DNA from 3 places in the Pseudomonas sp. Sample_16 genome. Region 2 is predicted to be linked to each of the others. Evidence: predicted binding sites of a transcription regulator. Region 2 holds the regulator's gene; each other region holds the start of a gene.
The links. The regulator sigma-54, encoded in region 2, starts transcription at its own class of promoters, with help from an activator protein. The targets are predictions, from matches to a motif close to ANTGGCATNNANNTTGCTNT.
Positions count from the first base shown of each region.

Region 1: the regulator sigma-54 is predicted to act here: its motif matches at 2,561-2,580, upstream of flgB (flagellar basal body rod protein FlgB).
Region 3: the regulator sigma-54 is predicted to act here: its motif matches at 1,896-1,915, upstream of D8U69_RS20515 (flagellar basal body rod protein FlgF).

Region 1 covers NZ_RCOB01000023.1:546-12,041, forward strand. The annotation lists gene flgE (flagellar hook protein FlgE) at 1-894, opposite strand, end outside; gene flgD (flagellar hook assembly protein FlgD) at 926-1,648, opposite strand; gene flgC (flagellar basal body rod protein FlgC) at 1,664-2,107, opposite strand; gene flgB (flagellar basal body rod protein FlgB) at 2,111-2,518, opposite strand; gene cheR (protein-glutamate O-methyltransferase CheR) at 2,774-3,601, opposite strand; gene D8U69_RS02970 (chemotaxis protein CheV) at 3,648-4,580, opposite strand; gene flgA (flagellar basal body P-ring formation chaperone FlgA) at 4,664-5,425, shown strand; gene flgM (flagellar biosynthesis anti-sigma factor FlgM) at 5,584-5,910, shown strand; gene D8U69_RS02985 (flagellar protein FlgN) at 5,960-6,427, shown strand; gene D8U69_RS02990 (flagellar brake protein) at 6,519-7,265, shown strand; gene D8U69_RS02995 (MFS transporter) at 7,331-8,695, opposite strand; gene D8U69_RS03000 (glutamine synthetase family protein) at 8,765-10,006, opposite strand; gene D8U69_RS03005 (HAMP domain-containing sensor histidine kinase) at 10,219-10,911, opposite strand; gene D8U69_RS03010 (tetratricopeptide repeat-containing response regulator) at 10,908-11,496, opposite strand, start outside.
Region 2 covers NZ_RCOB01000168.1:117,408-133,250, forward strand. The annotation lists gene hisG (ATP phosphoribosyltransferase) at 1-217, opposite strand, end outside; gene murA (UDP-N-acetylglucosamine 1-carboxyvinyltransferase) at 344-1,609, opposite strand; gene D8U69_RS22010 (BolA family protein) at 1,632-1,871, opposite strand; gene D8U69_RS22015 (STAS domain-containing protein) at 1,986-2,291, opposite strand; gene D8U69_RS22020 (ABC transporter substrate-binding protein) at 2,288-2,941, opposite strand; gene mlaD (outer membrane lipid asymmetry maintenance protein MlaD) at 2,953-3,420, opposite strand; gene mlaE (lipid asymmetry maintenance ABC transporter permease subunit MlaE) at 3,420-4,217, opposite strand; gene D8U69_RS22035 (ATP-binding cassette domain-containing protein) at 4,217-5,026, opposite strand; gene D8U69_RS22040 (KpsF/GutQ family sugar-phosphate isomerase) at 5,302-6,276, shown strand; gene D8U69_RS22045 (HAD family hydrolase) at 6,276-6,800, shown strand; gene lptC (LPS export ABC transporter periplasmic protein LptC) at 6,808-7,380, shown strand; gene lptA (lipopolysaccharide transport periplasmic protein LptA) at 7,367-7,915, shown strand; gene lptB (LPS export ABC transporter ATP-binding protein) at 7,915-8,640, shown strand; gene D8U69_RS22065 (RNA polymerase factor sigma-54) at 8,821-10,314, shown strand; gene raiA (ribosome-associated translation inhibitor RaiA) at 10,389-10,697, shown strand; gene ptsN (PTS IIA-like nitrogen regulatory protein PtsN) at 10,710-11,174, shown strand; gene rapZ (RNase adapter RapZ) at 11,177-12,034, shown strand; gene D8U69_RS22085 (HPr family phosphocarrier protein) at 12,050-12,325, shown strand; gene pmbA (metalloprotease PmbA) at 12,448-13,794, opposite strand; gene yjgA (ribosome biogenesis factor YjgA) at 13,903-14,427, shown strand; gene tldD (metalloprotease TldD) at 14,476-15,843, opposite strand, start outside.
Region 3 covers NZ_RCOB01000155.1:122-4,451, reverse strand. The annotation lists gene D8U69_RS20525 (sigma-54-dependent transcriptional regulator) at 1-1,537, shown strand, start outside; gene D8U69_RS20515 (flagellar basal body rod protein FlgF) at 1,970-2,710, shown strand; gene flgG (flagellar basal-body rod protein FlgG) at 2,756-3,541, shown strand; gene flgH (flagellar basal body L-ring protein FlgH) at 3,595-4,290, shown strand.

The DNA of each region.
Region 1 (11,496 bases), on a different contig from region 2:
GGTGACCGTCACACCCGCTGGGTCAGAGGCTGCGCCGTTGGCTGCCCAAACGCCATTGGTGACTTTGCCCGGAATCCAGCCGGTGATTTTCAGATCAGGGCTGACGACGGGAGGTGTGCCCGGCGTGGTGACCGAAACCAGCTTGCCACTCGTGTCAAACGCCATGGTCGAAGGGACCGGACGCGAAGCGGCGCTCATTGGATCGCTGCCATTGGGGTTACGACCATCGATCAAGGTATAGACGTCCCAGGTGTTGGGCCCCGTCTTGACCATGTATTGGTCCATCTGGTGCTTGTTGCCCTGCGTATCGAAAATCTGGGTGCTGAACTGCTTGTTGAAAGCGGTTCCCGGCTTGCTCGGGTCAAACGGATTGGCCACCGTGTCGATCACATCGGACTTGGAGTCCAGGTTGATCGTCGACGAAACGGTGGTGGTAGTTTTCGGCGCCAGGTTCGATGTGTCGATGCGCAGGTCAGTCAGCACGCCATTGATGATCTTGCCGTTGGCGTCCACGCCATAACCTTGCAGGCGGGCAGTGCCGTCGGTGTTGGTGACGTAGCCTTCCTTGTCGACCTTGAACGTACCGGCACGGGTGTAGGACAGCGAGCCGTTGTCGTTGAGCACAAAGAAGCCCGAGCCGTTGATGCCCATGTCCAGCACGTTGCCGGTGTTGTTGATGTCACCCTGGGTGAACTGCTGGGAGACGTTGGCCAGGCGCACACCGCTGCCGGTGGTCTTGGTGCCTGTACCCAGCCGGGTGGCGGAGTACACATCTTCGAATTCCGCACGGGACGATTTGAAGCCGACGGTGGCAACGTTGGCGATGTTGTTGCCGGTCACGTCCAGTTGTTTGTTGGCGGCATAGAGACCGCTAAGGCCGATGTTAAAAGACATGTTCCACTCCTTTGTGCCGGGTTAGTCGGCTCTATATACCAATGGTTTGCACTTTGGACAGGGCGACACTGCCCAGCCCGGCCAGATTGAGCATCAACTCACCGCCGGTCTGGCTGATGGTCACGCTGTTGACGGTCGCCGGCAGGTTGGTGATCAGCGCAACGCTCTGATCATCGATGGTGGTTGTCGCACCGAAGGTGTAGGTACCCGCTGGCGCCACGTTGCCGGCATCATCCTTGCCATCCCAGGTGAAGCTGGCATTGCCCGCGTTCTGGTCAGCCAAGGTAATGGTGCGAATGACTTTGCCGTCCTTGTCGGTAACCTTCACCTCGGCTTGCGCCACCGACTGCGGCAGGACGACCGAACCGGTCATGCCTTTGGTGGTGTCGACCACCGCCTTGTCGCCCGGCGCGATGACCGAACGGCCGACCAGGGAGGACGCCTGCAATGCCTGGGACGAACCGAAAGTGCCGGCAATGCCGCTCACGGTATCGTTGAGTGTGGTGATGCCTTCCAGGCTGCTGAACTGCGCCAGTTGTGCAACGAACTCGCCATTGCCCTGCGGCTCCAGCGGGTTCTGGTTTTTCAGCTGAGTCACCAGCAGTTGCAGGAACGCATCCTTGCCCAGGGCCTTTTTACCGGTGGCACTATTGGCCGCCGACGCCAGGGCATCAGTGTCCTTGTTGGTCTTGATCGAGGAGTTGGCCAGGATGTCGTTGAGTGACAAACCACCGGTGGAATCGGAAACACTCATCTGAGTCGCCCCTTATCACTGACCGAGGGTCAGGACTTTCTGCATCATGGTTTTGGCGGTGTTCATCATTTCAGCGTTGGTCTGGAACGAACGGCTAGCGGAAATCATGTCGGCCATTTCTTCCACCACGTTGACGTTCGGGTAGTAGACGTAACCCTTGGCGTCGGCGGCCGGATGATTCGGCTCGTAGCGCGCCTCGAGGTTGCTCTGGTCTTCGACCACGCCCAGCACCTGAACGCCTTGACCCGCGGCGTCCTGGTTCTGGAACAGCGAATCGCTGCCGCCGCTCTGGCCGCCCTGGAACATGGTGGCGAACACCGGATGACGCGCACGGTAGGTCTGGTCGATGCTCGATGAAACCGTTTCGGCGTTGGCGATGTTCGAAGCGACGGTGTTCAAGCGAGTGGTCTGGGCACTCATGCCGCTACCGGCAATGTTGAAAACACTGGATAGAGACATGGCTTATTCTCCGCGCAGGGCTGACACCAGCCCTTTGAATTTGCTGTTGAGCAGGGTGAAGCTGGCCTGGAAGTTGACGGAGTTTTCCGCGTAGTTCGACTGTTCCAGTTGGGCGTCCACGGTGTTCTGGTCGATCGAAGGTTGCATCGGCGTGCGGTACATCAGCGACTCGTCGCCATTGCCCAGGCCTTCGGCTTCGATGTGTCGGCTGTTGGTCATGTTCAAGGCGAATGTGCCGTTCTTGGCTTTATCGTTCTGAGCCTCGAGCACTTTCGAGAATTCCAGATCCCGCGCCTTGTAGTTCGGGGTGTCGGCGTTGGCGATGTTGTTGGCCAGGACTTCGGCACGCTGCGCGCGGAAGCCCAAAGCCTTTTCATGAATGCCGAGCGCTTTATCGAAGCTGATGCTCATGTCGGGAAACCTTCGGGTGACCTGATTTTTCGTAGGATGGACATAGCAAGCGTCATGCCAATTCAAAAAAGCCCGTAAACCGGGGCTTTGCGCGCAGTGGCAAAGCGGCAATGCCAGAAAAGCGGCAACCGGTTTCCGCTGAATGCCGCTTTTCTGCCGCTTGCACCACGCAACACGCTCCCTGGGTAATGGAAAACGGCAGGCATAAAAAAGGGAGCCCCTGAGGACTCCCGTTTTTAAGTCTGCTGCTTCGCATCATTTCGCCTGGTAAATGATCCCCGGGCTGCACTGGACCATCTGGTAATGATCCGGCAATCCGTTCAGCGCCTCGGAAGCGCCGAGGAACAGATAGCCGCCCGGCTTCAACGTACTGTGAATGCGCAACAGGATGTCCTTCTTCACTTCAGCAGAGAAGTAGATCAACACGTTGCGGCAAAACACGATGTCGAACTTGCCCAGGCTTGCGTAGCTGTCCAGCAGGTTGAACGAGCGAAATTCAACCCGGCTCTTGATCGGCGCCTTGATCACCCAGCGTCCCGGCCCTTTCGGGTCGAAGTATCGCTGCAGCCGCTCAGGTGAGAGACCGCGACCAATGGCCAGGCTGTCGTACTCGCCGGTCTTGCAGTTGTTGAGCATGGTGCCGGACAGATCGGTAGCAACAATCTGCACGCCCATCCTCAATTGGCCCATATTGACCCGCTCGAACTCGTCGATGGACATCGACAGCGAATACGGTTCCTGCCCCGACGAACAGGCTGCCGACCAGATCCGCAGACGCTGGCCCGGACTGGCCTTGATCGCCTCGGGCAGCACCTTGTTCTTCAACACCTCAAACGGATAGGTGTCACGAAACCACAGGGTTTCGTTGGTGGTCATGGCGTCCACAACCTGTTCGCGCAAACCGCTGCGCGGCTGGGTCTGCATGCGCTGAACAAGCTCACCCAACGACTTGATGCCCTGCTGCTCCATCAGTTTGTTGAGACGGCTCGAGACCAGGTACTGCTTGTTTTCACCGAGCAAAATGCCACAGGCTTTTTCCAGGAATACCCGGAACTGTTCGAAATCCAAATTACCCGTAGACAATGCTGCCGCCTCTTAAATCGTGTTGACTGCCGGGGGCCGAACGCCCCTAGCTAATGTCTGCTGCTTTGATCCGGTCAACTACCCGGGATGCCAGGTCATCAGGACGGAACTTGGCCAGAAAGTCATCGGCACCGACTTTCTTGACCATCGCCTGATTGAACACACCCGACAACGAAGTATGCAGGATGATATGAAGCTTTTGCATGCGAGGGTCGTTGCGTATCTCGGCCGTCAGCGTGTACCCGTCCATCTCCGGCATCTCGATGTCGGAAATCATCATCAGGAACTCTTCTTCCGGCTTCTTCCCCTCGTCGGCCAGCTTGCGCAGGTAATCAAGCGCTTGCCGACCGTCGTTCAACGCCACCACTTCCACGCCCACCGTCTGCAGGCAACGCGTCACCTGCTTGCGTGCCACCGACGAGTCATCGACCGTCAGCACGCGCAATGAAAGCGCCTTGTGCTGGGTCTCCACATCCACCACGCCGACCGAAATCGCTTCCGGTGTCGGTGCCACTTCCGCCAGCACTTTTTCGACGTCGATGATTTCCACCAACTGATTGTCGACCCGCGTCACGGCTGTCAGGTAGTGATCGCGCCCCGTTCCCTTGGGTGGCGGATGAATCTCCTCCCAGTTCATGTTGACGATGCGTTCCACCGATCGCACCAGGAAGCCCTGGGTCTTGGTGTTGTACTCCGTGATGATCACGAAGGGATTGTTCTTGTCCTTCAAAGCACCGGAGCCGGTCGCCATTGCCAGATCGAGGATCGGAATGGTCGCCCCCCGAATATTTGCCACACCGCACACGACAGGACTGGATTTAGGCATCAGCGTCAGTTGGGGGCATTGCAGCACCTCCCGAACCTTGAACACGTTGATCCCGTAAAGCTGCTGGCCGTCGAGACGGAACAACAACAGCTCAAGGCGATTCTGCCCCACCAGTTGCGTGCGCTGGTTCACCGAATCCATTACACCAGCCATGCCCAGACTCCTACACCAACGCTAAGTGTTGTTGCGACGCACATTCATCTCTAAACGGCACGGCGCTTGCTTTTTATCTTTCCATGAACACAGAACCGACATTTTTCCGACGCCTGACCACACCGCTCCGCCAATGGCTCGGTGTGTTGGCGGCTGCTTGCCTGTGCCACGCTGGCAGCCCTGCCCTTGCTGACGCAGTTACCTTGCCTGACATGCTTATCGGCGTCACTCAGGGCTTTCTTGAGTTCACCGTAGAGGACTATCTGGCAACCAGTCAAACCGAAGGTCGCTACGAGATCCAGGTCAACCAACTCGACCCACGCCTGCGCATGCCGATGTGTGACAAGGAATTGACAGCCACGCTGGAGAGTCCGGCCAAGCCGTTGGGTCGGGTAACGGTAAAGGTTCGCTGCGAGGGTTCATCCCCGTGGACAGTGTTCGTACCCGCTCAAGTCCGCCTGTTTCGCGACGTTGTGACAACCACTCGGCCCCTGCGCCGCGCCGGTATTGTCGAACCCGCTGACATCACGCTGCGAGAGCGCGATGTCAGCCTGCTCACCCAGGGCTATTTGACCTCCGTGGATCAGGCCATCGGGCAGAGACTGACCCGACCAATGGTCAATGACCAGGTCATCAGCCTCGTGCACATCGAACAGGCAGAAGTCATTCGCAAAGGCGATCAGGTGGTGATTACCGCCCGCAGTGGTACGCTCAGCGTGCGCATGCCCGGTGAAGCACTGGCCAACGGTGGCTTGAGCGAACAAATCAGGGTGAAGAACCTCAATTCCAATCGAGTGATCAAGGCGCAAGTCATCGCGCCGGGGCAGGTCGAGGTGTCCATGTAGGCGGTCTGCCTGTGGCGCTAAGCGGGGCCGTTCCCTAAACTGTGTCCTGTGCGGGGCAAGCGCTGGCGCGCGCAAGCTCATTTTTCAAATGAGCCTAAAGTTTTTCGGGGTATGGCCGAAAACATGGCAAGCGTCCAAATTCCCAGAGGTTTTTTATCATGGTCATCGATTTCAGCCGTTTGAACAGCTCCTCGTCACTCACGGGCAGTACACGTACCAGCGTTGCCAAGGAAACCGCCGATGCCGGCAAATCCGCGCCGCTGAATACCCCGGCCGAACAGGCCAGCACCGTCACGAGCGGGGAATCGGTACATCTCAGCAATGAGGCTCAACAGTTGCAAAAGGTCACTGATACGCTGCGCGATCAGCCCGCTGTCGACAAAGCCCGGGTGGCCGAGTTGAAAGCAGCGATTGCCGATGGCAGCTACAAAGTCGACAGCAACCGTGTAGCCAGCAAACTGCTCAACTTCGAAGCCCAGCGCTAGGCCACGGGCCGGCGCGAGGCTTTTGGACGCTTAAAACCCAAGGCCAGCCATGCACGACACTAATTTACTGCAACTGATCACCGACGATTTTGCTCCAGCGCAACAATTGCTGGAGTTACTGCGCACTGAATCCCTTGCCTTGCATGGTCGCGACATGGTCCTGCTTGAAGGCATCCTGGCGCAGAAGCAGGCATTGATCATTCTGCTGGAACAGCATGGCCGCAAGCGCAGCGAAATTCTCGCCAGTCTCAATTTGCCAACCAACCGTAGCGGCCTTGAGCAATTGGCCAGCCAGTCCAGCGTTGGCGAAGCATTGCTTTCTCAAAGCGATGTCCTCACCGATCTTCTATCCCAATGCCAGGCCGCCAATGCCAACAACGGTCAGTCGATCGTCGTCCAGCAGGTTGCCACGGCCACCCAGCTGAAAATCCTTACCGGCGGCGAACCTCCAGCGCTCTACGATGCCAGCGGAACATTTTCCAAGCTTGTGAAACCGCGTCCGCTCAGTCAGGCTTGACCTGTCGATGAGCGCGCTCTATCAAGACGCGAAACATGCTGGCAAAATGCTGGCTAGCCGTAGTCAAAATTTGTCTGGAGATTGATTAACCGTGTCCAATGCCTTAAATGCGGAAGATGCTCCGCAGCCACCCAAGGTGCTCAGCACGCCCCTGGAAATCTCCGGCAACCTGCGCCAACTGCAAGAAAGTCATGACCCGCTGATCATCACGTTCCATGAGCGCAGCCAGCGCTTCCAGAGCTATCTGGTGGACATCGACCGTGAAAGCAACATGATTGCCCTGGACGAAATGATTCCCCGTGACGGCGAACGCTTTCTGCTGGCTGGCGAACCCTTCAAGGTTGAAGGCTTTCACGACGGCGTGCGCATCGCCTGGGAAAGCAATGGCCCGCTGACCATCGACGAATCCGGTGGCGGTCGTTGCTACCGCGGCACTCTGCCTGATGAAGTGGTCTACCACCAGCGTCGCAATGCCTTTCGCGCGGCATTGAAGCTGGCACAACTGGTCAACGTCGACCTGGACGGTGAAAAACTCAAGGCGGCCATCAACGGCAAGCTGCTGGACATTTCCGCCACCGGCTGCAAGCTGCGCTTTGACGGAGACATCACAGAGAGCCTGCAACTGGGCCAGGTCTATGACCGCTTCTCGGCTGCCCTGCCCTTCGGCAAGATGACTGCGCCGGTCGAACTGCGCTACCTGCACTTCGAAGAAAGAATCTCCACGACCTTCGCCGGCGTACGCTTCCATAACATGAGCGGGCTGGTGCAACGGCAAGTCGAGCGCTTTGTCTATCAGCTGCAACGCGAAGCACGGCGCTTCGACAAAGACGATTTCTGACAGGACACACCCATAAAAAAACGGGCAGCCCCTTGCGGTGACTGCCCGTTTTTTTTGGCTGAATGTTAAGGCCTGGCTTCAGTGAAACTCTGTTCCCTGCCCTCATCCGGATCTTCTGGCGGGGCATCGGCCGGTGTCACCGATTCGGTCGTCGGCTCGGACGGAATCGGATTCTGCATTTGATCCTGCACGACTTGCTCATCAACACGCGGATCGAGGCAGGCCACCAGCGGTGAACTTGTCATGTTGTCCGGCATTGCCACGTGATGCAGCGGCGCATCTTCCACTTGATGCAAATTGGTGACCGCTTTCGGACGAATACGCCACACCAGCACCAGCGCAAAGAAACTGAAAAATGCATAAAGCATTTGGCTGCCGAACAGCTTCATCAGCACGCCTGCAACCAGGGGTCCGATACTCGCGCCAACACCGTAGGTCACGAGCAACATCGCCGTCAGGGACACCCGGCGATCACCTTCGACGTGGTCATTGGAGAACGCGACTGCCAATGGGTACAAGCAGAACTGCACCAGCGAACAGACAAAACCGGCGACAAACAGAATCTCCAGCGGTACCTGCGGCAAAATCGCCAGTGGCAGAGCAGCCAGTGCCAGACAAAACGCGAAACTGCGGATCAACAGCGCCCGGTCATAGCGATCGGATAACCAGCCCAACGGCCATTGCACCAACAACCCGGCAAAAATGCAGCTACCCATGAACAGACCCACCTGCTCGGTGGACAACCCTTGCTGCGAGGCATACAACGGGGCCAGACCGTAGAACGAACCTACGATCAAGCCCGCCCCCAGTACCGTACTCAAGGATTGCGGCACGCGTTTGATAAAGAACCGGGGTTCCATCGGTGCAGGATGCAAAGGCGCAGGGTGAATGCGTCGCGTCAGAGCCACCGGCACAAGACACAATGTGAAGCACAACGCTACCAGCATCAGCAGCTCAAGCCCGAGCCCCGGGTGCATGACCAGAATCAGCTGACCGAGCACCAACCCAAGGTAAGAGGCGATCATGTAGCCGCTGAACACCAGCCCGCGCTGCTTGGCTTCGGCCTGCTCGTTGAGCCAGCTTTCAATCACCATGTACTGACACATCATGCCCAGGCCGACGATCACCCGCAGGAACAGCCACGCAGGCAGCCAGTTGACCAGACCATGGCCCAGCACCGCCGCACCGACGATCCCGGCACAGGCTGAATAGGCTCGAATATGTCCGACCCGGGCAATCAGCCGATGGCCGATCTTGCCGCCCAGCACCAGGCCGAAATAGTTGGCAGCCATCAGCGCACCGACCCAAAGGCTGTCGACATGATCGGCAGCCAGGCGCAATGCCAGGTAAGTACTCAACAGGCCTGAGCCGATCAACATCATCAGCGAGGCGAAATACAGCGCTCGAAAGGATTTCCAGATTTGGCGCATCGGCGTTCCGAGCGGCTCCTTGCAGTAAATACCGGGCGGTCAGAACGACAGCCCGGCAGCAGCGATACGTCAGGCCTGGGCGGCCAGCACACGGCGCTCCCAGGGAGTAATTTCATCAAAGAAGCTGGTCAACTCCATGGTCTTCGAAGCGATGTAGCCTTCGATGAACTCCTTGCCGAACAGTTCCTTCGCCAAGTGACTACGCTTCAGACGTTCGAGAGCTGCATGCAAGGTACACGGCAATGAAAGATTATCCGGTACTTCGAATTCACCCTGGATCGGCTCGCTCGGCTCGAGTTTGTGTTCAATGCCATGCAAGCCCGCTGCAAGGCTGGCGGCAATCGCCAGATAAGGGTTGGCGTCAGCTCCGGGCAAGCGGTTTTCAACCCGACGAGCAGCAGGTGAACTGGCCGGAATGCGCAAACCCGCTGCCCGGTTGTCATGGGACCAGCAAGCATTGTTCGGCGATGCAAAAGGATGGCACAAGCGCTGGTACGAGTTGACGTTCGGTGCAAACAACGCTGTGAAATCCGCCATGCCCGCTTGTTGCCCGGCAATGAATTGCCGGAAGATCGCCGTCGGTTGCCCGGCGTCATCACTGAACACGTTCCGCCCGGTGTCGATTTCGACAATGCTCTGGTGAATATGCATCGAACTGCCAGGGGTATGCGCCAGAGGTTTGGCCATGCAGACCACCGTCAGATGGTGCTTGAGCGCAACTTCCTTGAGCAGATGCTTGAACAGGAAAGTCTGGTCCGCCAACAACAGCGGATCACCGTGCAGCAGGTTGATCTCGAACTGGCTGACACCCATCTCATGCATGAACGTATCGCGCGGCAACCCCAGCGCCGCCATGCACTCATACACCTCGTTGAAAAACGGCCGCAAGCCGCTGTTGGAACTCACACTGAATGCCGAATGACCGTCTTCGCGACGACCATCCAGGCCCACCGGCGGTTGGAACGGCTGCCCAGGGTCGGGGTTGGGGGCGAAGACAAAGAATTCGAGTTCGGTCGCCACCACCGGCGCCAGGCCAAGCTCGGAGTAACGCGCGATAACAGCCTTGAGTTGACCGCGAGTCGACAGGTTGGAGCTTTCCCCGGTCAGCTCATCCGCATCACAGATGGCCAACGCACGCGGCTGCTTGCTCCAGGGTAAACGGTGGATCTGCCTCGCATCTGGAACGAGCGCAAGGTCACCGTCATCGCTGCCATAAAATCGTGCTGGCGGATATCCGCCCATGATGCATTGCAACAGTACGCCCCGCGCCAACTGCAGACGCCGCCCCTCGAGGAAACCGTCCGCGGTCATCACTTTGCCCCGCGGTACGCCATTCAGATCCGGCGTAACACATTCAATCTCGTCAATGCCCGTCAATCGCTGCGCGAGTGAGGCCAGGCCATCGGTTGTCATGACGCAATCCTTGTTATTGTGCGAGCCGCGAACGGCGACCCGTACAAAATAGGCTTCACGTGTTCGGAATATCAAGCAACGCCCAACAAAAAGCTTTGCGGCAGAAAAAATCAGGGCAAATAAATACTGAACACACCGCCACCCAATGGGCCGCCGTTGCCGATTTCGGTACGCCCGCCGACACCATTGCGCTGATGCAAAGCCGCAATCCGGCCGGCGAAATACAATCCAAGGCCCGTACTGCCACTGCTCTGATTGATGCCCTGTACGTAATCCGCCTGACGTTCAATCATCTCTTCAGGATAACCGTCACCATCGTCGTTGACCGTCAGTACCAGTTGCCCCGCCTCGTCGCTGACACTGACCAGAACCGCATGACGCGCATAACGAATGGCATTGTTGATCGCATTGGCCAGTACTGAAGCGATCAATTCACGGTCGAAGAAACCCAATGGGCTCAGGGGATCGACTTCAAACGTCGCGGCGATACCACGACTGACGAACACATCCTGATGACACGCCAGCTGCGCTTCGATGAAGTCATCCAGTTCGTGGTAGGCCGGTTGCAATGGCATCTGGTTGACGCCCAGCTTGTACAAGCCCAGCAGTTGCACGAGCATACCGTTGAGGTGAGCGAACTCGAACTCGATCACCCCTTGTTCCGGTGTATGCCGCGTCGGCTCTGGCAATCCCGCCAGCCATTGACTGTGGGCCTGCATCAACATGGCCAACGAGTTTTTCATGTCGTGCACGGTGGACGCGATCACGGTAGAGAAATCGAGGGATTGCGAGTTGTCGTTCATTCGCCAAACGCCTTGCTTTTGAGCTTCTGATATCGCGGATAACGAGCGTCGGAGTCGGGCATCAATCCAACCATCTTCAGGCAAGTGCGACATTCTTCGAGTTCGGCCGACGCCACAGCGGTATCAGTGCCATGCAGCAGCGCCTGTGCCAGGTTCAGCGCGATACTGATGTTCTTCGGCTGCAGCGCCAGGGCCTTACGAAACACCTCACGGGCTTCCACCAGATTGCCAGTCTTGTACACGCGTACGCCCTGGCGATTAAGGTCGGCAGCCGCGTTACCGGAATTGAGAATTGTCGGGTCATCGGTCAGCTTGGCGATGCCCTTCATGACCGTCGGGTCGTCACCGTAGATCTCTGCGCAGTTTTTCAACATCGACGCCCCTGCGCTGGCTTGACCGAGCATTTGCAATTGCTTGGCAACCAGCAACGCCGCCTCGGCACTCATGAATTGCTCCATGCCATCAAGGCGCATCATCGCCTGCTCCGTGAGCTTTTCCGCGGTTTCGGCATCATTGAGTAACAGACTGGTCGCCTTCATCAGCCGTGCACGGATTTGCAGGCCTGGGTCGGACGGGTTCTCCTTG
Region 2 (15,843 bases):
CGTCTTTACCGGCGACACCGAGGTCGGCGGCACCATGCTCGACATAGGTCGGCACGTCGGTGGCACGCACGATCAGCAGGCGTACATCTTCCTGGGTCGTGGGAATGATCAGCTTGCGGCTCTTGTCCGGATTCTCGGTCGGCACGATGCCCGCTTCAGCGAGAAGCGGCAGGGTGTCGTCAAGGATGCGGCCCTTGGACAGTGCGATGGTCAACATGGGAAACGTCAGTCCTTATCAAGGTACTCATGCCCGGTCGCAAACGGCGCCGGACACACATCGAGCCGGAAACCGGCTCGACTTCAACAATTCAACGGGCATGTCCTTATGCCCCTGCAGCAGGAACTAGCCCGGAACGCGACGGATCTTGGCGCCCAGCATCTGCAGTTTCTCTTCGATGCACTCGTAACCACGGTCGATGTGGTAGATGCGATCGATGAGGGTGTCGCCTTCGGCAATCAGTGCCGAGATCACCAGGCTGGCCGAAGCGCGCAGGTCGGTAGCCATGACTGGCGCGCCCTTGAGCTTTTCGGTACCGGTGACGATGGCGGTGTTGCCTTCGACCTGGATCTTGGCGCCCATGCGGTGCAGTTCGTAAACGTGCATGAAGCGGTTTTCGAAGATCGTCTCGATCACAGCACCGGTGCCTTCGGCAATGGCATTGAGGGAGATGAATTGTGCTTGCATGTCGGTCGGGAACGCCGGGTACGGAGCGGTCCGCACGTTGACGGCTTTTGGCCGCTTGCCGTGCATGTTCAGCTCGATCCAGTCTTCGCCGCAGGTGATTTCGGCACCCGCTTCGCGCAGTTTTTCCAGCACGGCTTCAAGGATGGTCGGATCAGTGTCCTTGACCTTCACGCGCCCGCCGGTCACGGCAGCAGCAACCAGGTAAGTACCGGTTTCGATACGGTCCGGCATCACCTTGTAAGTGGTGGTGTGCAGACGCTCGACGCCATCGATGGTGATGGTATCGGTACCGGCGCCGGAAACCTTGGCACCCATGGCATTCAGGAAGTTTGCCAGGTCGACGACTTCAGGCTCGCGCGCGGCGTTGGCCAGAACGCTGCGGCCCTTGGCCAGGGCGGCGGCCATCATGATGTTCTCGGTACCGGTCACGCTGACGGTATCGAAGAAGAAGTGCGCACCGCGCAGGCCGCCTTCAGGCGCCTTGGCCTTGATGTAGCCGCCTTCGACGTCGATGATCGCGCCCATGGCTTCAAGACCACGGATGTGCAGGTCAACCGGACGCGAGCCAATGGCGCAACCGCCAGGCAGGGCAACTTCGGCTTCGCCGAAACGGGCAACCATCGGTCCCAGTACCAGAATCGACGCACGCATGGTTTTAACCAGTTCGTACGGAGCGATCAGGGTCTTGATGGTGCGAGGGTCGATCTCGACTGCCAGCTTCTCGTCGATCACCGGCTCAATGCCCATGCGACCGAACAGCTCGATCATGGTGGTGATGTCGTGCAGGTGCGGCAGGTTGGCAACGGTGACCGGGCCATCGCACAGCAGCGTGGCAGCCAGGATCGGCAGGGCAGAGTTCTTTGCCCCGGAGATGCGGATTTCGCCGTCAAGACGAGCACCGCCAGTAATAATCAATTTATCCATAAGAATCTCGACGCCCTTGGGCTCAGGTGCGCTCGGCCCAGGCCGCGCTGCTGAAAAATTTCATAGTGACCGCATGGATGCTGCCATCGGTGATCCATGGGTTCAAATGGGCATAGATCTGCTGCTGACGCTTCACCGGGCTCAACGCCGCCAGTTCATCGCTAATCACGTTCAGCTGGAAATTGCAGCCTTCGCCCTCGACTTCAACCTTTGTTCCGGGCAGCTTTCCTTCAAGGAAGCTCTTCACTTCTACGGCCTGCATGCTCAACCTCAATCGGCGCCCTGTGCGCGCGGGTCGGACATCATACAAAAAAGCCCCGCGCCTGCGAACCCCGCGGAGCAGGACTCTGACGGGGGGCTTCTTTATAGATGCGGGTTAGGGATGCGCCAACAGCTCGGTCAGCTCGCTGACCTGAGCGATTTCACGCATGTCTTCCGGCATTGCGCGGATGCTCAGCGCCTTGCCGGCAGCCTGTGCGTCGCGCATGAAACACAGCAGCAACGACAAACCGACGCTGCTGGATTTTTCTACCGCCGAACAATCGACCACCACTGTCGCCGCCTTGCTGGCCTTGATCAGCGCCTGCCCCTGCTGACGCAAGGCCGGGCCGGTGCGGTAGTCCAGCACGCCGCTGAGCCGCAGCTCGCCGGCTTCGTCCATCCGGACTGCCGACTCACTCATTGAGTTTGCTTCTCGGACGATTGTTCGGCAGTTTCCTTGGCCTTGGCGACCTCCCCGGCCCAACCATTGATGGTCTTGTCCAGATCGTTGCCATTGCGCTGCATTGCATCGGCGAACTGATCGCGGAACAGCTTGCCGATGTTGATGCCGTTGATGATGACGTTACGCAGTTTCCATTCGCCATTGATTTTTTCGAGGGTGTAGGACACTGGGTAGATCGCACCGCTGCTGCCCTTGACCGTCATGCCGACACTGGTGCGGTCCCCGGACTCCTCCTTGGGAGCGTCAACGGTGATGCCCTGGTTGTTGTACTCCAGCAAGGCGTTGCCATAGAACTGGAACAGACCTTTCTTGAAGTTCTCTTCGAAGGTCTTCATCTGTGCAGGCGTGGCTTTGCGCGAGTACTTGACCGTCATGATGCTTTTGGAGATGCCCTCGGCATCGACAACAGGCCCGACAATCGTGTTCAGCGCGTTATAGAAGTCTTGCGGATCTTGCTTGTATTTCTCTTTGTTGGCGGCCAGGTCGGCCAGCATCCGATTGGTGGTGTCCTGGACAAGGTCATGCGCGGAAGGGGCCGCCACGGCGTTAGCCATCAACGGCACGGCCGCGAGCAATATCAACAGGCCACGTCGCAAGGTAGAGATCATTTACAAATTCCTCATTTGGGGTCTTTGCTAACGGTATTGAGCAGGAACTTACCGATCAGGTCCTCGAGCACCAGCGACGACTGCGTGTCATGGATGGTCCCGCCATCCTTGAGCAACGCTTCTTCCCCGCCCACGCTGATACCGATGTACTTCTCGCCCAACAGGCCAGCGGTCAGGATAGATGCAGTGGAATCAGCCGGCAGATTATCTACACGCTTTTCCAGCTGCATGGTCACCCGACCGGTGAAACTGTCGCGGTCCAGATCGATCGCTGTGACCTTGCCGATAGTGACACCGGCCATGGTCACTTTAGCTCTGACCGTCAAACCGGCGATATTGTCGAAATACGCATAAAGTTTATAGGTATCGGTGCTCGGGCTCGGGGACAGGCCACTGACCCGCAATGCCAGCAGCAACAAAGCCAGGATGCCAGCCAGCAAGAAAAGGCCGACACCGATTTCCAGGGTGCGGTTTTGCATCAGAAATCTCCAAACATCAAGGCGGTCAGAATAAAGTCCAGACCGAGGACTGCCAACGAGGCATAGACCACGGTCTTGGTAGTGGCACGACTGATCCCCTCGGAAGTGGGCTCGCAGTCATAGCCTTGGAATACGGCGATCCAGGTCACGACGAAGGCAAATACGATGCTTTTGATGATGCCGTTGAGCACATCGTCAGTGAAGGTCACACTGTTCTGCATGTTCGACCAGTAGGAGCCCTCGTAGACACCCAGCCAGTCGACAGCCACCCACGAACCACCCCAGATGCCCACCACGCTGAAAATCATCGCCAGCACCGGCAGGGAAATGAAGCCGGCCCACAGGCGCGGGGCAATGATGTACTTGAGCGGGTCGACACCGATCATTTCCAGGCTGGAAAGCTGTTCGGTGGATTTCATGTTGCCGATCTCGGCTGTCAGCGCCGATCCGGCTCGCCCGGCAAACAGCAACGCGGTCACGACCGGCCCCAGCTCACGCAAAAGCGTCAGCGCGACCATCTGCCCTACCGCCTGTTCCGAGCCGTAGCTGGACAGAATGTTGAAGCCTTGCAGCGCCAGCACCATACCGATGAACACCCCGGAGACCACAATGATCACCAGGGACATCACGCCTACCGAATGCAGTTGCTTGACCAGCAGACCGAAACCGCCGCCGATACCGCCGCGACCCAGCAGTGCGTGAAACAGAAACAGCGTCGAGCGCCCGAACACCGCCAGCACATCGATGCCGGCATGGCCGAACCGGCGCACTCGTTCTAAAAGTGAAATCTTGCGCATCAACGCTTCCCCAGAAGATCTGCGCGGTAATCCGTCGCTGGAAAGTGGTACGCGACCGGACCATCGGGTTCACCGGTCATGAATTGACGGATGCGCGGGTCGTCCGAGTTCATCAGTTCGTCCGGCGTGCCCTGCCCCAGCACCTGCCCGTCGCCCACTACATAGATGTAGTCGGCAATGCTCGCGGTTTCGGCCAGGTCGTGGGAAACCACGATACTGGTGATGCCCAAGGCATCATTGAGCAAGCGGATCAGGCGCACCAATACGCCCATGGCGATCGGGTCCTGGCCAACGAAGGGCTCGTCATACATGAGAATCTGGGGATCGAGCGCAATGGCCCGCGCCAGCGCGACACGACGCTTCATGCCGCCGGACAGTTCGTCGGGCATCAGGTCGATGGCACCGCGCAAACCTACGGCCTGCAATTTGAGCAGGACGATATCCCGGATCATTTCTTCCGGCAGCTCGGTGTGAACGCGCAGTGGAAAAGCCACGTTCTCGAATACATCGAGATCGGTAAACAGTGCGCCACTCTGGAACAGCACGCCCATGTGCTTGCGGGCATCGAACAGATCGCTGCGCGACAGCGTCGGCAGGTTCTGCCCATTGACCCAGACTTCGCCGCTATTGGGCCGCAATTGTGCGCCCATCAACCGCAACAGCGTAGTCTTGCCACACCCGGAAGGTCCCATGATGCCGGTGACCTTGCCGCGGGGAATACGGATATCGACGTTATTGAAAATGCTGCGCGCACCGCGCTTGAAGGTCAGTCCCTTCAGCTCGACCGCGTAGGCGTTATCGGCACTCATCTAAACTCCTTGCGATGCAGCCTCTCACTCGGACGCCTGACTTTCTGACGAAAGCACATGCCTCTCGGGCGGGCCGAACTGGCGGCGAACTATATCACTGCAATGGTCACGCGCCCAAGGCCAAAGCCGGGCCATATTCGGTCACATGCCCGCCATGACGCGTCATTTAGAGGGATTGAGTAACAAGGAATGACAATGCGCGACGAACTTGCGTGAGGGTTTCGATCATAACCGCTATAATCGCCGCCTTTTCATCAGGCTAAACGATTTCTGACATGAGCCAATCCAGCGACCTGATTCAATCCGCCCAACGCACCATTCGCCTCGAAGTGGAAGCCGTACAAGGCTTGCTGCCACAAATCGATGCGGATTTCGTACGCGCCTGCGAGATGATTCTGGCCAGCAAAGGCCGCGTAGTCGTGGTCGGCATGGGCAAGTCGGGGCACATCGGCAACAAGATCGCCGCCACCCTGGCCAGCACCGGCACCACGGCATTTTTTGTCCACCCCGCCGAAGCCAGCCATGGCGACATGGGCATGATCACCCGGGACGACATCATTCTCGCGCTGTCGAACTCCGGCTCGACCAATGAAATCGTCACCCTGCTGCCACTGATCAAGCGCCTGGGCATCCAGCTGATCAGCATGACCGGCAACCCTGACTCGCCGCTGGCCAAGGCCGCCGAGGTGAACCTGAATGTTCACGTCGAGCACGAAGCCTGCCCGCTGAACCTGGCGCCGACTTCATCGACGACCGCCGCACTGGTCATGGGCGATGCCCTGGCCGTTGCCTTGCTTGAAGCCCGCGGCTTTACCGCTGAAGATTTCGCGTTCTCGCACCCGGGCGGCGCCCTGGGCCGACGCCTGCTGCTGAAAGTGGACAACGTCATGCACGCCGGTCAGGAGCTCCCACAGGTCCAGCGCGGCACCCTGCTCAAGGATGCATTGATGGAAATGACCCGCAAGGGTCTGGGCATGACGGTGATCCTTGAAACCAATGGCAAACTGGCCGGGATCTTTACCGACGGTGATTTGCGCCGCACCCTGGACCGCAGCATCGACATCCATAGCGTCACGATCGATCAGGTCATGACCGCCCACGGCAAGACTGCCCGCGCCGAAATGCTCGCCGCCGAGGCCCTGAAAATCATGGAAGACCACAAGATCAACGCACTGGTCGTGGTTGACGACGAAGACCGTCCGGTCGGCGCCTTGAACATGCACGACTTGCTGCGCGCGGGGGTAATGTAATGAGTACCGACCTGTTGCAACGCGGCCAGGCAATCAAACTGGCGGTTTTCGACGTCGACGGCGTTCTCACCGACGGTCGCCTGTATTTCCTTGAAGATGGCAGTGAATTCAAGACATTCAATACGCTCGACGGGCAAGGCATCAAAATGCTGATGAACGCCGGCGTACAGACCGCCATCATCAGCGGCCGCAAGACCCCGGTGGTCGAACGTCGGGCAAAAAACCTCGGCATTCCTCATCTGTTCCAGGGGCGCGAAGACAAACTGGTGGTTCTCGACGGTCTTCTTGAGCAATTAGGCTTAAGCTATGAACAGGTCGCCTACCTCGGTGACGACCTGCCGGACCTGCCGGTGATTCGCCGCGTCGGTTTGGGCATGGCTGTGGCCAATGCCGCCAGCTTCGTGCGCGAGCACGCCCACGGCGTCACGATGGCCCGCGGTGGAGAAGGTGCCGCCCGTGAATTCTGCGAACTGATCCTGCGCGCCCAGGGCCGCCTCGATGCGGCCAACGCCGCGTACCTGTGAGCCAAACATGCTGAGCAAAAAAATACGCAACATACTGCTGTTCGGCTGCATCACGGCGATTTTCGCCGCGGTCGGCTATTGGAACATCAGCCCGGAACGCTTCCTCGACAAGCCGGTCGTGCAGGTCGATAACAGCGCAATTGATTACTACGCCATCAATGCCCATAGCGTGCAGTTCCTGCCCGATGGCAAGTTGCAGTATGAAATGACTTCGGACAAGGTCGAGCACCTGAAAGCGACTGAAGTAACGCTACTGACCAATCCGGACCTGAACATGTTCCGCGGCACGCAGTTTCCGTGGCATGTCCAGAGCGATAAGGGTGAAGTCAATCCAGACGGCACCGAGGTCGAACTGATCGACTCGGTACGCATCACCCGTTTCGATGAGAAAAACCGCAGAACCCTGATCACCACCACTCGTATGACGGTGTTCCCGCAGCAGCAATATGCGCAGACCGAGCAACCCGTTAGAATCGACGGCGCTGGCGGTGTATCGACTGGCAAGGGAATGAAAGCGTATTTGAAAGAAAGCAGGATACACCTGCTATCGAACGTAAGAGGACAGTATGAGGCTCGTTAAAACCCTCCCTATTTTGCTCAGTCTGAGCGCTGCACTGGGAAGCGTGAGCGCCTGGGCTCTGCCGGACGATCAACAGCAGCCTATTCGCATCCAGGCCGACGACGCCCAACTGGACGACAAGAACGGTATTGCCACCTACACGGGCGATGTCATCATCACCCAGGGTTCGATGAAGGTCACCGGCAACAAAGTGACCATGACCCGCGCTCCGAATGGCGACATCGACGTGGTGACATCGGTGGGCAACCTGGCCTACTTCGAGCAACTGCAGACCGCGGGCGACACCAAACCCGTGCAGGGCTACGGCGTAACCATCCAGTACCACGCCTCGCAAAATCGCGTGGTCCTGATCGACCGCGCCAAAGTCATCGACAAGGACAACAACGTCACCCAGGGCGAGAAAATCGTCTACGACACCCAGAAGAAACTGGCCAGCGCCGGTCGCGCCACGGGTAGCAAGGTGACCGAGTCGCGTCCGCGCGTCGACATGGTGATCCAGCCGAAAAAGAAAACCGACGAGCAAAAGGCCCAGTAATGGCAACTCTGAAAGCTCAGCATCTGGCCAAGAGCTACAAGAGCCGCCAGGTCGTGCGTGACGTCAGCCTGTCCATCGACAGCGGTCAGATCGTCGGCCTGCTTGGCCCCAACGGCGCCGGCAAGACCACCTGCTTCTACATGATCGTCGGCCTGGTACAGGCCGATCAGGGTCGCGTACTGATCGACGACCTGGACGTCAGCCACCAGCCGATGCATGGTCGTGCCAAGGCGGGTATCGGCTATCTGCCGCAGGAAGCGTCGATCTTCCGCAAACTCTCGGTCGCCGATAACATCATGGCGATTCTCGAGACCCGCAAGGAACTCGACAAGGCTGGCCGACGCAAGGAACTGGAAAGCCTGCTGCAGGAATTCCACATCAGCCACATCCGCGACAACCTCGGCATGAGCCTGTCCGGTGGTGAGCGTCGTCGCGTGGAAATCGCCCGGGCATTGGCCACCAACCCGAAATTCATTCTCCTCGACGAACCTTTCGCCGGCGTGGACCCGATTTCGGTAGGCGATATCAAGCAGATCATTCATCACCTCAAGGCCAAGGGCATTGGCGTGCTGATCACCGACCACAACGTCCGTGAAACACTGGATATCTGTGAAACCGCCTACATCGTCAACGATGGCCAACTGATCGCCGAAGGTGACTCCGACACCATCCTGGCCAACGATCTGGTCAAGGAAGTGTATCTGGGCCACGAGTTCCGCCTGTAAGCACTGAAGCTCATGGCGGTACAGTTCGCGACAAACAGTAAAAATCAACCAGTTTTTATTGTTACAGCGGTCTAGGCAAACACTTCAGTTTCAGGCATATAATTTGCTTATGTTTGGCGCTTCGGCGCCCTGTAGTGGATGGCGCATGTGCGCCGGCGAATAAGGTGTTAAGCCCCTGCCATGAAACCATCGCTAGTCTTGAGAATGGGCCAGCAGCTGACGATGACACCGCAGCTGCAACAGGCCATCCGCCTGCTCCAATTGTCGACCCTGGACCTGCAACAGGAAATCCAGGAGGCCCTGGAGTCCAATCCGATGCTCGAACGCCAGGAAGATGGTGAGGATTTCGACAATTCCGACCCTCTGGCCGACAACGTCGAACAGAAGCCCAACACCGAGATTCAGGAACCCTCGTATCAGGAAAGCGCCCCGACGGTGGACAACCTCGAGGAAGGCGACTGGAACGAGCGCATCCCCAACGAGCTGCCGGTCGACACCGCTTGGGAAGATGTCTACCAGACCAGCGCCAGCAGCCTGCCGAGCAACGATGACGACGAGTGGGATTTCACCACCCGCACCTCGGCCGGCGAGAGTCTGCAAAGCCATCTGTTGTGGCAACTGAACCTGGCGCCGATGTCCGACACCGATCGCCTGATTGCCGTGACCTTGATCGATTGCATCAACAATCAGGGCTATCTGGACGAGACGCTCGAGGAAATCCTGGAAGCGTTCGATCCGGAACTGGATATCGAGCTGGACGAAATCGAAGCCGTCCTGCACCGCATCCAGCAATTCGAGCCGGCCGGTATCGGCGCGCGCAACCTTGGCGAATGCCTGTTGCTGCAACTGCGCCAGTTGCCCGCCAAGACTCCGTGGCTGGCCGAAGCCAAGCGTCTGGTCACAGACTACATCGACCTGCTCGGCAGCCGTGACTACAGCCAGCTGATGCGCCGCATGAAGCTCAAGGAAGATGAGCTGCGCCAGGTGATCGAACTGGTCCAGAGCCTCAACCCGCGTCCGGGCTCGCAAATCGAGTCCACCGAGGCCGAGTATGTCGTCCCCGACGTCATCGTGCGCAAGGACAATGAGCGCTGGCTGGTAGAGCTCAATCAGGAGTCGGTACCACGGCTGCGGGTCAACGCCCAGTACGCCGGTTTTGTGCGCCGCGCCGACACCAGCGCCGACAACACCTTCATGCGCAATCAGTTGCAGGAGGCTCGCTGGTTCATCAAGAGCCTGCAAAGCCGCAACGAAACCCTGATGAAAGTTGCCACCCAGATCGTCGAGCATCAGCGCGGCTTTCTGGAGTACGGCGACGAAGCCATGAAACCGCTGGTGTTGCATGACATCGCCGAAGCGGTCGGCATGCACGAATCGACGATCTCCCGGGTGACCACGCAAAAATTCATGCATACCCCCCGGGGCATTTATGAGCTGAAATACTTTTTTTCCAGCCACGTCAGCACCTCCGAAGGCGGCGAATGCTCGTCTACGGCGATCCGCGCGATCATCAAAAAACTGGTTGCCGCGGAAAATCAGAAAAAGCCGTTGAGTGACAGCAAGATCGCTGGTTTACTGGAGGCACAAGGCATTCAGGTGGCTCGCCGCACCGTCGCCAAGTACCGCGAATCCCTCGGGATCGCGCCTTCGAGCGAACGCAAGCGGTTGATGTAGAGCCACGCCACAGCGTTCCAGTGGCAGATCATCGGGTCTGCCGCTTTATGCACTGGCAACGAAGGAGAAGCTGTATGCAAGTCAACATCAGTGGACACCAACTGGAAGTGACCGAACCTCTTCGCACCTACATCGGCGAAAAACTCGAACGACTGGAGCGACATTTCGACAAGATCACCAACGTGCAGGTCACGATGACAGTCGAAAAGCTTAAGCAGAAAATCGAAGCCACGTTGCATATTCCCGGCAATGAAGTGGTCGCCAACGCGGAGCATACCGATATGTACGCGGCGATCGACGCATTGACCGACAAGCTGGATAAACAACTCAAAAAGCATAAGGAAAAGACCCAGAGCCTCCTCCAGGGCGCGACCGGTCGTTAACACTCCCTACCCATGATCCGACTTGAAAGCATCCTGACCCCCGGCCGTTCCCTGGTGAACGTGCCGGGCGGCAGTAAAAAGAAAGCCCTCGAGCAAATTGCCAACCTCATCCATCGCGAAGTGCCGGATCTGGCCATGCAGGATGTCTTCGAGAGCCTGGTCGCCCGTGAAAAACTCGGTTCAACCGGTTTTGGCAACGGTATCGCCATCCCCCACTGTCGCCTCAAGGGCTGTCATTCACCCATCAGTGCCTTGATGCACCTTGATGCCCCTATCGATTTCGATGCCATCGACGGCGCACCGGTTGACCTGCTGTTCGTTCTGCTGGTCCCGGAAGCCGCTACCGATGCGCACCTGGAACTTTTACGCCAGATCGCCAGCATGCTCGACCGCAAGGAAGTGCGTGAAAAACTGCGCAGCGCGCCGAGCAATGAAGCCTTGTATCAGGTAGTCCTGGACGAGCAAAACGGTCATTAATCATGCGCTTGATCATCGTCAGCGGACGCTCCGGCTCAGGTAAAAGTACTGCCCTCGATGTGCTTGAGGACAATGGCTATTACTGCATCGACAACCTGCCTGCCGGGTTGCTGCCCGAGTTGGCCGAGCGCGCATTGATCCATACCGAACTGGTGCAACCACTGGTTGCCGTATCCATCGACGCGCGTAACTTGCCGAGTCACCTGTCGCGGTTCCCCGAACTGCTCGAAGAAGTCCGCAGCCGGCATATCCAGTGCGATGTCCTGTACCTGGATGCCGACGAAGAAACCTTGCTCAAACGCTTTTCCGAAACCCGTCGTCGCCACCCATTGAGCAGCGCCAATCGCTCGTTGGCCGAGGCCATCAGTGATGAAACCAGCCTGCTCGGGCCAATTGCCGACCTTGCCGATCTCAAGGTAAATACCACCAACCTGAACCTGTATCAGCTGCGCGATACGATCAAGCTGCGCCTGCTGAACCAGCCGGAACCCGGCACGGCATTCCTGGTGGAATCTTTCGGCTTCAAGCGCGGCATGCCGGTGGACGCCGATCTGGTGTTCGATGTGCGCTGCCTGCCCAACCCCTACTGGAAGCCGGAGCTGCGCGCGCAGTCCGGCCTTGATCAACCTGTGATCGAGTACCTGGCGGCGCAACCGGATGTCGAGGAGATGTTCCAGGACATTTCCACATACTTGCTCAAATGGCTACCGCGCTTTGCGGCCAGTAACCGCGCTTACGTCACGATTGCCATCGGTTGCACCGGCGGACATCACCGCTCCGTCTACCTGACCGAACGCTTGGGCAAGACCCTGCAGCAATCCCTGAAGAACGTCCAGGTTCGCCACCGCGACCTCAGCTAAAGGATTCACATCGCGATGCCTGCTCTGGAAATCGAAATCATCAACAAGCTGGGCCTGCACGCCCGGGCATCCGCAAAATTCGTTGGGGTCGCCGGTCAGTTCAAGGACTGTACGATCAGGGTAGGCCGCACGCCGCAAACCACCGTCGACGGAAAAAGCATCATGGCCATGATGATGCTGGCTGCCGGCAAAGGTACGAGGATCTACCTGAGTACGGAAGGCGAACAGGAGCAGGAAGCGTTGGACGCCTTGGTCGCACTGATCAACAACTACTTCGACGAAGGCGAGTAAGCGGCAAGCCTATCGTTGACCGACACTGCGAAATCGCGACCACGGTTGCTTCTGCCGAGTCAGGCCCATGAAAAAGGCGCGCCACCCAATGGGTGGCGCGCCTTTTTCATGGGCTGCTGAGGTTAGCTACCGGCGACTGTCATCCGCTCGATCAACACCGAACCGGTGCGAATGTTGCTGCGCAGCTCCAGGTCATTACCCACGGCAACGATCTGTTTGAACATGTCGCGCATGTTGCCGGCGATGGTCACTTCCTGGACCGCAAACTGGATCTCGCCGTTCTCGACCCAGTAGCCCGCCGCGCCGCGCGAATAATCGCCCGTCACCATGTTCAGGCCCTGGCCCATCAGCTCGGTGACCAACAAGCCACGCCCCATGCGTCGCAGCAAGGCAGCCTGATCTTCGTCGCCATGGGTGACGAACAGGTTGTGCACACCGCCGGCGTTCGCGGTGCTCGGCATGCCGAGCTTGCGGCCGGAATAGGTGCCGAGGATGTAGGAAACCAATTCGCCCTTTTCGACGAACGGCTTGGCGTAGGTTGCCAAGCCATCGCCATCGAACGCGGCACTGCCCATGGCGCGCATCAGGTGCGGTCGCTCATCGATCGTCAGCCATTGCGGGAACAACTTCTGGCCGAGGGTGCCCTCAAGGAACGACGATTTGCGATACAGGCTGCCGCCGGAAATCGCCGACAGGAAACTGCCGAACAAGCCACCGGCCAATTCTGCCGAAAACAGCACTGGCACTTCGCAGGTCGGCACCGGACGCGCACCCAGGCGGCTCGCCGCTCGCTGCGCGGCACGCTGGCCGATGCTGACAGGGTCGGCCAGCAAACTGCCCTGGCGATTCACGTCGTACCAGTAATCACGCTGCATCTGGCCATCGGCCTCGGCAATCATTACGCAGCTCAGGCTGTGGCGGGTCGACGCATAACCACCGACAAAACCGTGGCTGTTGCCATAGACCCGGCAACCCTGATGCGTGCTCAGGGTGGTGCCGTCGGCATTCTTGATCCGGCTATCGGCGGCAAACGCCGCAGCTTCGCAGGCCAGCGCCTGCTCGATGGCTTGTTCCGGGGTGATGTCCCATTGGTGGAACAGGTCGAAGTCCTCCACGTCACGCGCCATCAGAGCAGCATCTGCAAGGCCCGACGCTTCGTCTTCCGAGGTGTGTTTGGCAATGGCCAACGCCGCCGCGACGGTTTCGCGAATGGCATCCGGGCCACTCGCCGAAGTGCTGGCCGAGCCCTTGCGCTGGCCAACATACAAGGTGATGCCAAAACCCTGATCACGATTGAATTCAACGGTTTCGACTTCACGCTGGCGCACTGTGGTCGACAGGCCCTGCTCCAGGGACACTGCCACTTCACAGGCACTGGCACCCTGGCGCTTGGCTTCAGCGATGATCTGCTCGACTTGTTCCTGCAGTGCCGGCAACGCTTGTGGGCCGACGCTTTCAACTGCACTCATGCTGTTCTCCACTCAAATTCTGCTTTCGGTAACGGTCATCGAGCGACCGGGCCGGACAAGCGGCCCCCGACTGGTTATCATGGCGGCGTTTCTTTGCGGACGGCCACCATGGTTGATTCTTACGACGACTCCCTCGATACGGGAGAAAAAAGCAAATCCCAGGTTAAACGCGAGCTGCATGCTCTGGTTGACCTCGGCGAGCGCCTTACAACACTCAAGCCTGACTTGCTGGCAAAACTGCCATTGACCGACGCTTTGCGCCGGGCTCTGGCCGATGCGCCCAAGCACACCGCGAACATCGCGCGTAAACGGCATCTTCAGTTCATCGGCAAGCTGATGCGCGATCAGGACACTGACGCCATTCTGGTTCTGCTCGATCAACTCGATGCCTCCACTCGCCAGTACAACGAACGTTTCCATAACCTGGAGCGTTGGCGCGATCGCCTGATCGCCGGCGACGATGCCGTGCTGGAAAAATTCGTCGTCGACTACCCGGACGCGGACCGCCAGCAATTACGTTCCCTGATCCGACAGGCCCAGCACGAGGTTGCGCAAAACAAGCCTCCTGCTTCCAGCCGTAAAATCTTCAAGTACATCCGTGAGCTGGACGAGACTCAACGCGGTCTGCGCTGAATCTCTGACCGGGTGAGTCGCCAGGCGACTCACCCGAAGCTTCACGTCTTATGCGCCCGTGCCACCCACGGTGATCGCATCAATTTTCAGCGTTGGCTGGCCGACACCTACCGGCACCGACTGCCCATCCTTGCCGCACGTCCCCACTCCACTGTCCAGCGCCAGATCGTTGCCGACCATCGACACTTTACTCATGGCTTCCGGACCGTTGCCGATCAAGGTCGCGCCTTTGACCGGCGCAGTGATCTTGCCGTCCTCGATCAGGTACGCCTCGCTGGTGGAAAACACAAACTTGCCGCTGGTGATATCCACCTGCCCGCCGCCAAGGTTCGCGCAGTAGATGCCGCGTTTCACCGAAGCGATGATTTCCTGCGGATCGCTTTCGCCGGCGAGCATGTAGGTGTTGGTCATGCGCGGCATCGGCAAGTGCGCGTAGGATTCGCGGCGACCGTTACCGGTTCGGGCGACGCCCATCAGACGCGCGTTGAGCTTGTCCTGCATGTAGCCCTTGAGGACGCCGTTTTCGATCAGCGTGGTGCATTCGGTCGGCGTGCCCTCGTCGTCGACGTTCAAGGATCCGCGGCGCCCCGACAGGGTGCCATCATCGACAATGGTGCAAAGCTTGGACGCAACCATCTCGCCCATGCGCCCACTGTAGGCCGAGCTGCCCTTGCGGTTGAAATCGCCTTCCAGGCCGTGACCGACCGCTTCGTGCAGCAGCACGCCGGACCAACCGGAGCCGAGCACCACCGGCAGCGTACCGGCCGGCGCAGGGATGGCTTCGAGATTCACCAGCGCCTGACGCAGTGCCTCACGGGCATACCCCATGGCGCGGTCTTCAGCGAGGAAATAGCGGTAATCGGTACGACCACCGCCACCATGGCCGCCGCGCTCGCGTCGACCATTTTGCTCAACGATCACGCTGACGTTGAAACGCACCAGCGGCCGCACATCCGCCGCCAGACCACCATCGGTGGATGCCACCAGAATCCGCTCCCAGACCCCCGCCATGCTCACGGTCACTTGCTGGATACGCGGGTCGAGGGCACGGGTCGCGGCATCGATGCGCTTGAGCAGGTCGACTTTCTCGGCGCGGGTCAGCACTTCCAACGGATTGTCCGGAGCGTACAGCTGAGCGACATCTTGCGTGGTGAACGCTTGCACGGTGCCGTTCTGTCCCGCCCGGGAAATCGAACGGGCAGCACGGGCCGCCGCACCCAAGGCTTCCAGGGTGATCGCGTTGCTGTAGGCAAAACCGGTTTTCTCTCCCGATTGCGCCCGCACGCCAACCCCTTGGTCGAGGTTGAAACTGCCTTCCTTGACGATGCCGTCTTCCAGCGCCCAGGACTCGGATATCTGCCCCTGGAAATACAGGTCGGCGGCATCGATGCCCGGCCCGGCCAGGTCGCCGAGTAC
Region 3 (4,330 bases), on a different contig from region 2:
CCGCATCGGCATCCTGCGTGACATTCTCAACCTGCTGGTGGAGTACGGCATCAACGTCGCTCGCGGTGAAGTGGGTGGTGAGCATGGCAACGCGATCTACTTGCACTGTCCGAACCTGATCAACATTCAGTTCCAGGCTTTGCGTCCGAAATTCGAAGCGATTGGCGGGGTGTTTGGCGTCAAGCGTGTAGGCCTGATGCCTAGCGAACGTCGGCACATGGAGCTCAATGCGCTGCTTGGTGCGCTGGAGTTTCCAGTGCTGTCGATCGACATGGGCGGCTCGATCGTCGCGGCCAATCGTGCGGCGGCGCAGTTGCTTGGTGTTCGAGTCGATGAAGTGCCGGGGATTCCGCTGTCTCGATATGCCGAGGACTTCGATTTGCCGGAACTGGTGCGCGCCAACAAGTCGCGAATCAATGGGCTGCGGGTCAAGGTCAAGGGCGACGTGTTCCTGGCCGACATCGCGCCGCTGCAATCAGAGCATGACGACAGCGAAGCCATGGCCGGTGCCGTATTGACGCTGCACCGCGCCGACCGGGTGGGCGAACGCATCTATAACGTGCGCAAGCAGGAGCTGCGTGGTTTCGACAGCATCTTTCAAAGCTCGAAAGTCATGGCCGCGGTGGTGCGCGAAGCGCGGCGCATGGCACCCCTTGATGCGCCGCTATTGATCGAAGGCGAAACCGGAACCGGCAAGGAGCTGTTGGCGCGCGCTTGTCATTTGGCTAGCCCGCGCGGGCAATCGCCGTTGATGGCGCTCAATTGCGCCGGTCTGCCGGAGTCCATGGCCGAGACGGAATTGTTCGGCTACGGCCCGGGTGCCTTCGAAGGTGCGCGTGCCGAGGGCAAGCTCGGGCTGTTGGAACTGACGGCGGGCGGTACGCTGTTTCTCGATGGGGTCGGGGAAATGAGCCCGCGCCTGCAGGTGAAATTGCTGCGCTTTCTGCAGGATGGCTGCTTCCGCCGCGTAGGCAGTGATGAAGAGGTTTATCTGGATGTACGGGTGATCTGCGCCACCCAGGTCGATCTCTCCGAACTGTGCGCGCGGGGCGAGTTTCGCCAGGACCTCTATCATCGCTTGAACGTGTTGTCGCTGCACATTCCGCCCCTGCGCGAATGCCTCGACGGTCTGACGCCGCTGGTGGAGCACTTCCTCGATCAGGCGAGTCGGCAGATCGGTTGCCCGCTGCCGAAACTGGCGCCAGCGGCCATGGACAGGCTCAGTCATTACCACTGGCCGGGCAACGTCCGGCAACTTGAAAACGTATTGTTCCAGGCGGTTTCCCTGTGCGACGGCGGTACGGTCAAAGCCGAGCACATTCGGTTGCCGGACTACGGCGTGCGTCAGCCGCTTGGCGATTTTTCGCTCGAAGGCGGGCTGGACGAAATTGTCGGGCGCTTCGAAAAAGCGGTGCTGGAGCGGTTGTACTCCGAACATCCGAGCAGTCGGCAACTTGGCAAGCGGCTGGGGGTTTCGCACACCACCATCGCCAACAAGTTACGCGATTATGAGGTGGGCAAGGAGCCTGGCACCTGAGTCAGTCCCATGAGCCAGGCCTCTAAATCAGGCCCATAAATCAGACCCTAAGTCAGGCCCCTGTGGCGAGGGAGCTTGCTCCCGTTCGGGTGCGAAGCGGCCGCAGTACTGTCATTGATTGATCGTTCCCACGCTCTGCGTGGGAATGCAGCCCGGGACGCTCCGCGTCCCAAGAGCAGACGCAGAGCGTCCATTGAGGCGTTCCCACGCAGAGCGTGGGTACGAGCAGGTGGCGGAAGCTGAAGGTTGCCGTGAAGCGGCATGACACCGCCGGTTTTTCGTCTCTGTACAAATCCCCCATCTCCCTCCGAATCCCCTCAAGTCCTTTGTTTACCGGGCCTCGCGCCGCCAAAAACAAGTTGGTCTGCAAATTGCTTATGCCACGTCAGTACAGCAGTGGGCGGCAAACGTCCGGCAGGCAGAGGAAAGATTGTGGACAAGTACCTTTATGTGGCAATGACCGGCGCCAGCCAGAATGCACTGGCGCAGAAGGCTCATGCCAACAACCTCGCGAACATCTCCACCAACGGCTTCCAGAAAGACCTGGAGCAGGCGCGTTCGATGCCGGTGTTCGGCGACAGCTTTCCGGCGCGTGCGTTTGCCATGTCCGAACGCCCGGCCACCGACTTTTCTCCCGGCTCGCTGGTAGAAACCGGCCGCGACCTCGATGTCGCCGTGCAGGGCAACGGCTGGCTGGCGGTGCAGAATCCCGATGGCGGCGAAAGCTACGTGCGCACCGGTAGCCTGGTAGTCGATGCACTTGGCGTCTTGCGCGCCGGCAACGGCATGCCGGTGATCGGCAACGGCGGACCGATTGCCGTGCCGCCCGAGCAGCAGATCGAAGTGGGCGAAGACGGCACCATCAGCATTCGTGCGATGGGTGAAGGTCCTCGCGTGATGGCCGAAGTCGATCGCATCAAGCTGGTCAATCCGGACATCAAGAACATGACCAAGGGCCTGGACGGTTCGATCCACACCAGAGACGGTCAGCCGGCGCAAGCCGATGCCAACGTCAAGCTGGTGTCCGGTTTCCTTGAGTCGAGCAACGTCAACGCCGTGGACGAGATGACCTCGGTGCTGGCCTTGTCGAAGCAGTTCGAACTGCACATCAAGATGATGAACACCGCCAAAGAAGACGACCAGGCCATGGCTCGGGTCTTGCAGATCAGCTAATTACCAGAACGTCGCGCCGTAAAACAGGCGCACGAGGAGAATCGAATGCTTCCGGCTCTATGGGTTGCCAAAACCGGTCTGTCCGCCCAGGACACCAACCTGACCACCATTTCCAACAACCTGGCGAACGTGTCGACCACGGGTTTCAAACGTGACCGCGCCGAGTTCCAGGACTTGCTCTACCAGATCAAGCGTCAGCCAGGCGCCCAGTCGACCCAGGACAGCGAACTGCCGTCGGGCCTGCAACTGGGTACCGGTGTGCGCATTGTCGGCACCCAGAAAAACTTCAACGCCGGCAGCCTGCAAACCACCGAGCAGCCACTGGACATGGCCATCGACGGCCGCGGTTTCTTCCAGATCCTGCAGCCGGACGGCACCACGTCCTACACCCGCGACGGTACTTTCCACCTGGACTCCAACGGCCAGATCGTCAACGCCAGTGGCTTCGCCCTGGAACCGGCGATTGTCATCCCGAACGATGCCCAGACCTTCACCGTCGGCAAGGACGGCACCGTGTCCATCACCGTGGCCGGCAACCCGGCTTCCCAGGTGATCGGCAACCTGCAAACCGCCGACTTCATCAACCCGGCCGGCCTGCAAGCGGTGGGTAACAACCTGTTCCTGGAAACCGCTGCCAGCGGCGCGCCGCAAATCGGCACACCGGGCCTGAACGGTTTCGGTACCACGCTGCAGAACACCCTGGAAACGTCCAACGTCAGCACCGTTGAAGAGATGGTCAACATGATCACCACTCAGCGTGCCTACGAGATGAACTCCAAGGTGATCTCCACCGCCGATCAGATGCTCTCGTTCGTAACGCAGAATCTGTAATCAAGTCTATGAGGCGGTCATGCGGCCGCCTGCAACACCGTGAGGTAAGGGTCATGAATCGCTTCGTTTCTGTTCTGGCATTGAGTGGGATCACCGTGCTCGCCGGCTGTGTCGGTCCGACACCCAAGCCCAATGATCCTTACTACGCTCCGGTGTTGCCGCGCACGCCATTGCCGGCTGCCGCGAACAACGGTTCGATCTATCAGGCCGGTTTCGAGCAGAACCTCTATAGCGACCGCAAGGCGTTCCGGGTTGGTGACATCATCACCATCACCCTGAACGAGAAGACCCAGGCCAGCAAAAACGCCAACTCGCAAATCGGCAAGAACAGCAAGGCCAGCATCGGCCTGAGCTCGCTGTTCGGTTCCACCCCCAACACCAACAACCCGTTCGGCAGTGGCGACTTGAGCCTGGACGCCAGCTATGAAGGCGACCGCGCGACCAAGGGTGACAGCAAGGCGGCGCAGGGCAACACCCTGACCGGTTCGATCACCGTGACCGTGGCCGACGTGCTGCCCAACGGCATCATTGCCGTGCGCGGCGAGAAGTGGATGACGCTGAACACCGGTGATGAGCTGGTACGGATTGCCGGATTGGTTCGTGCCGACGATATCTCCACCGATAACACCGTATCGTCGACCCGTGTCGCCGATGCGCGCATCACTTATTCGGGCACCGGTTCGTTTGCCGATGCGAGTCAGCCAGGCTGGTTCGACCGTTTCTTCCTCAGCCCGCTGTTCCCTTTCTAGGTGGCTACGTTGAATTTCAGAAGTCTCATCGTTGCCGCAC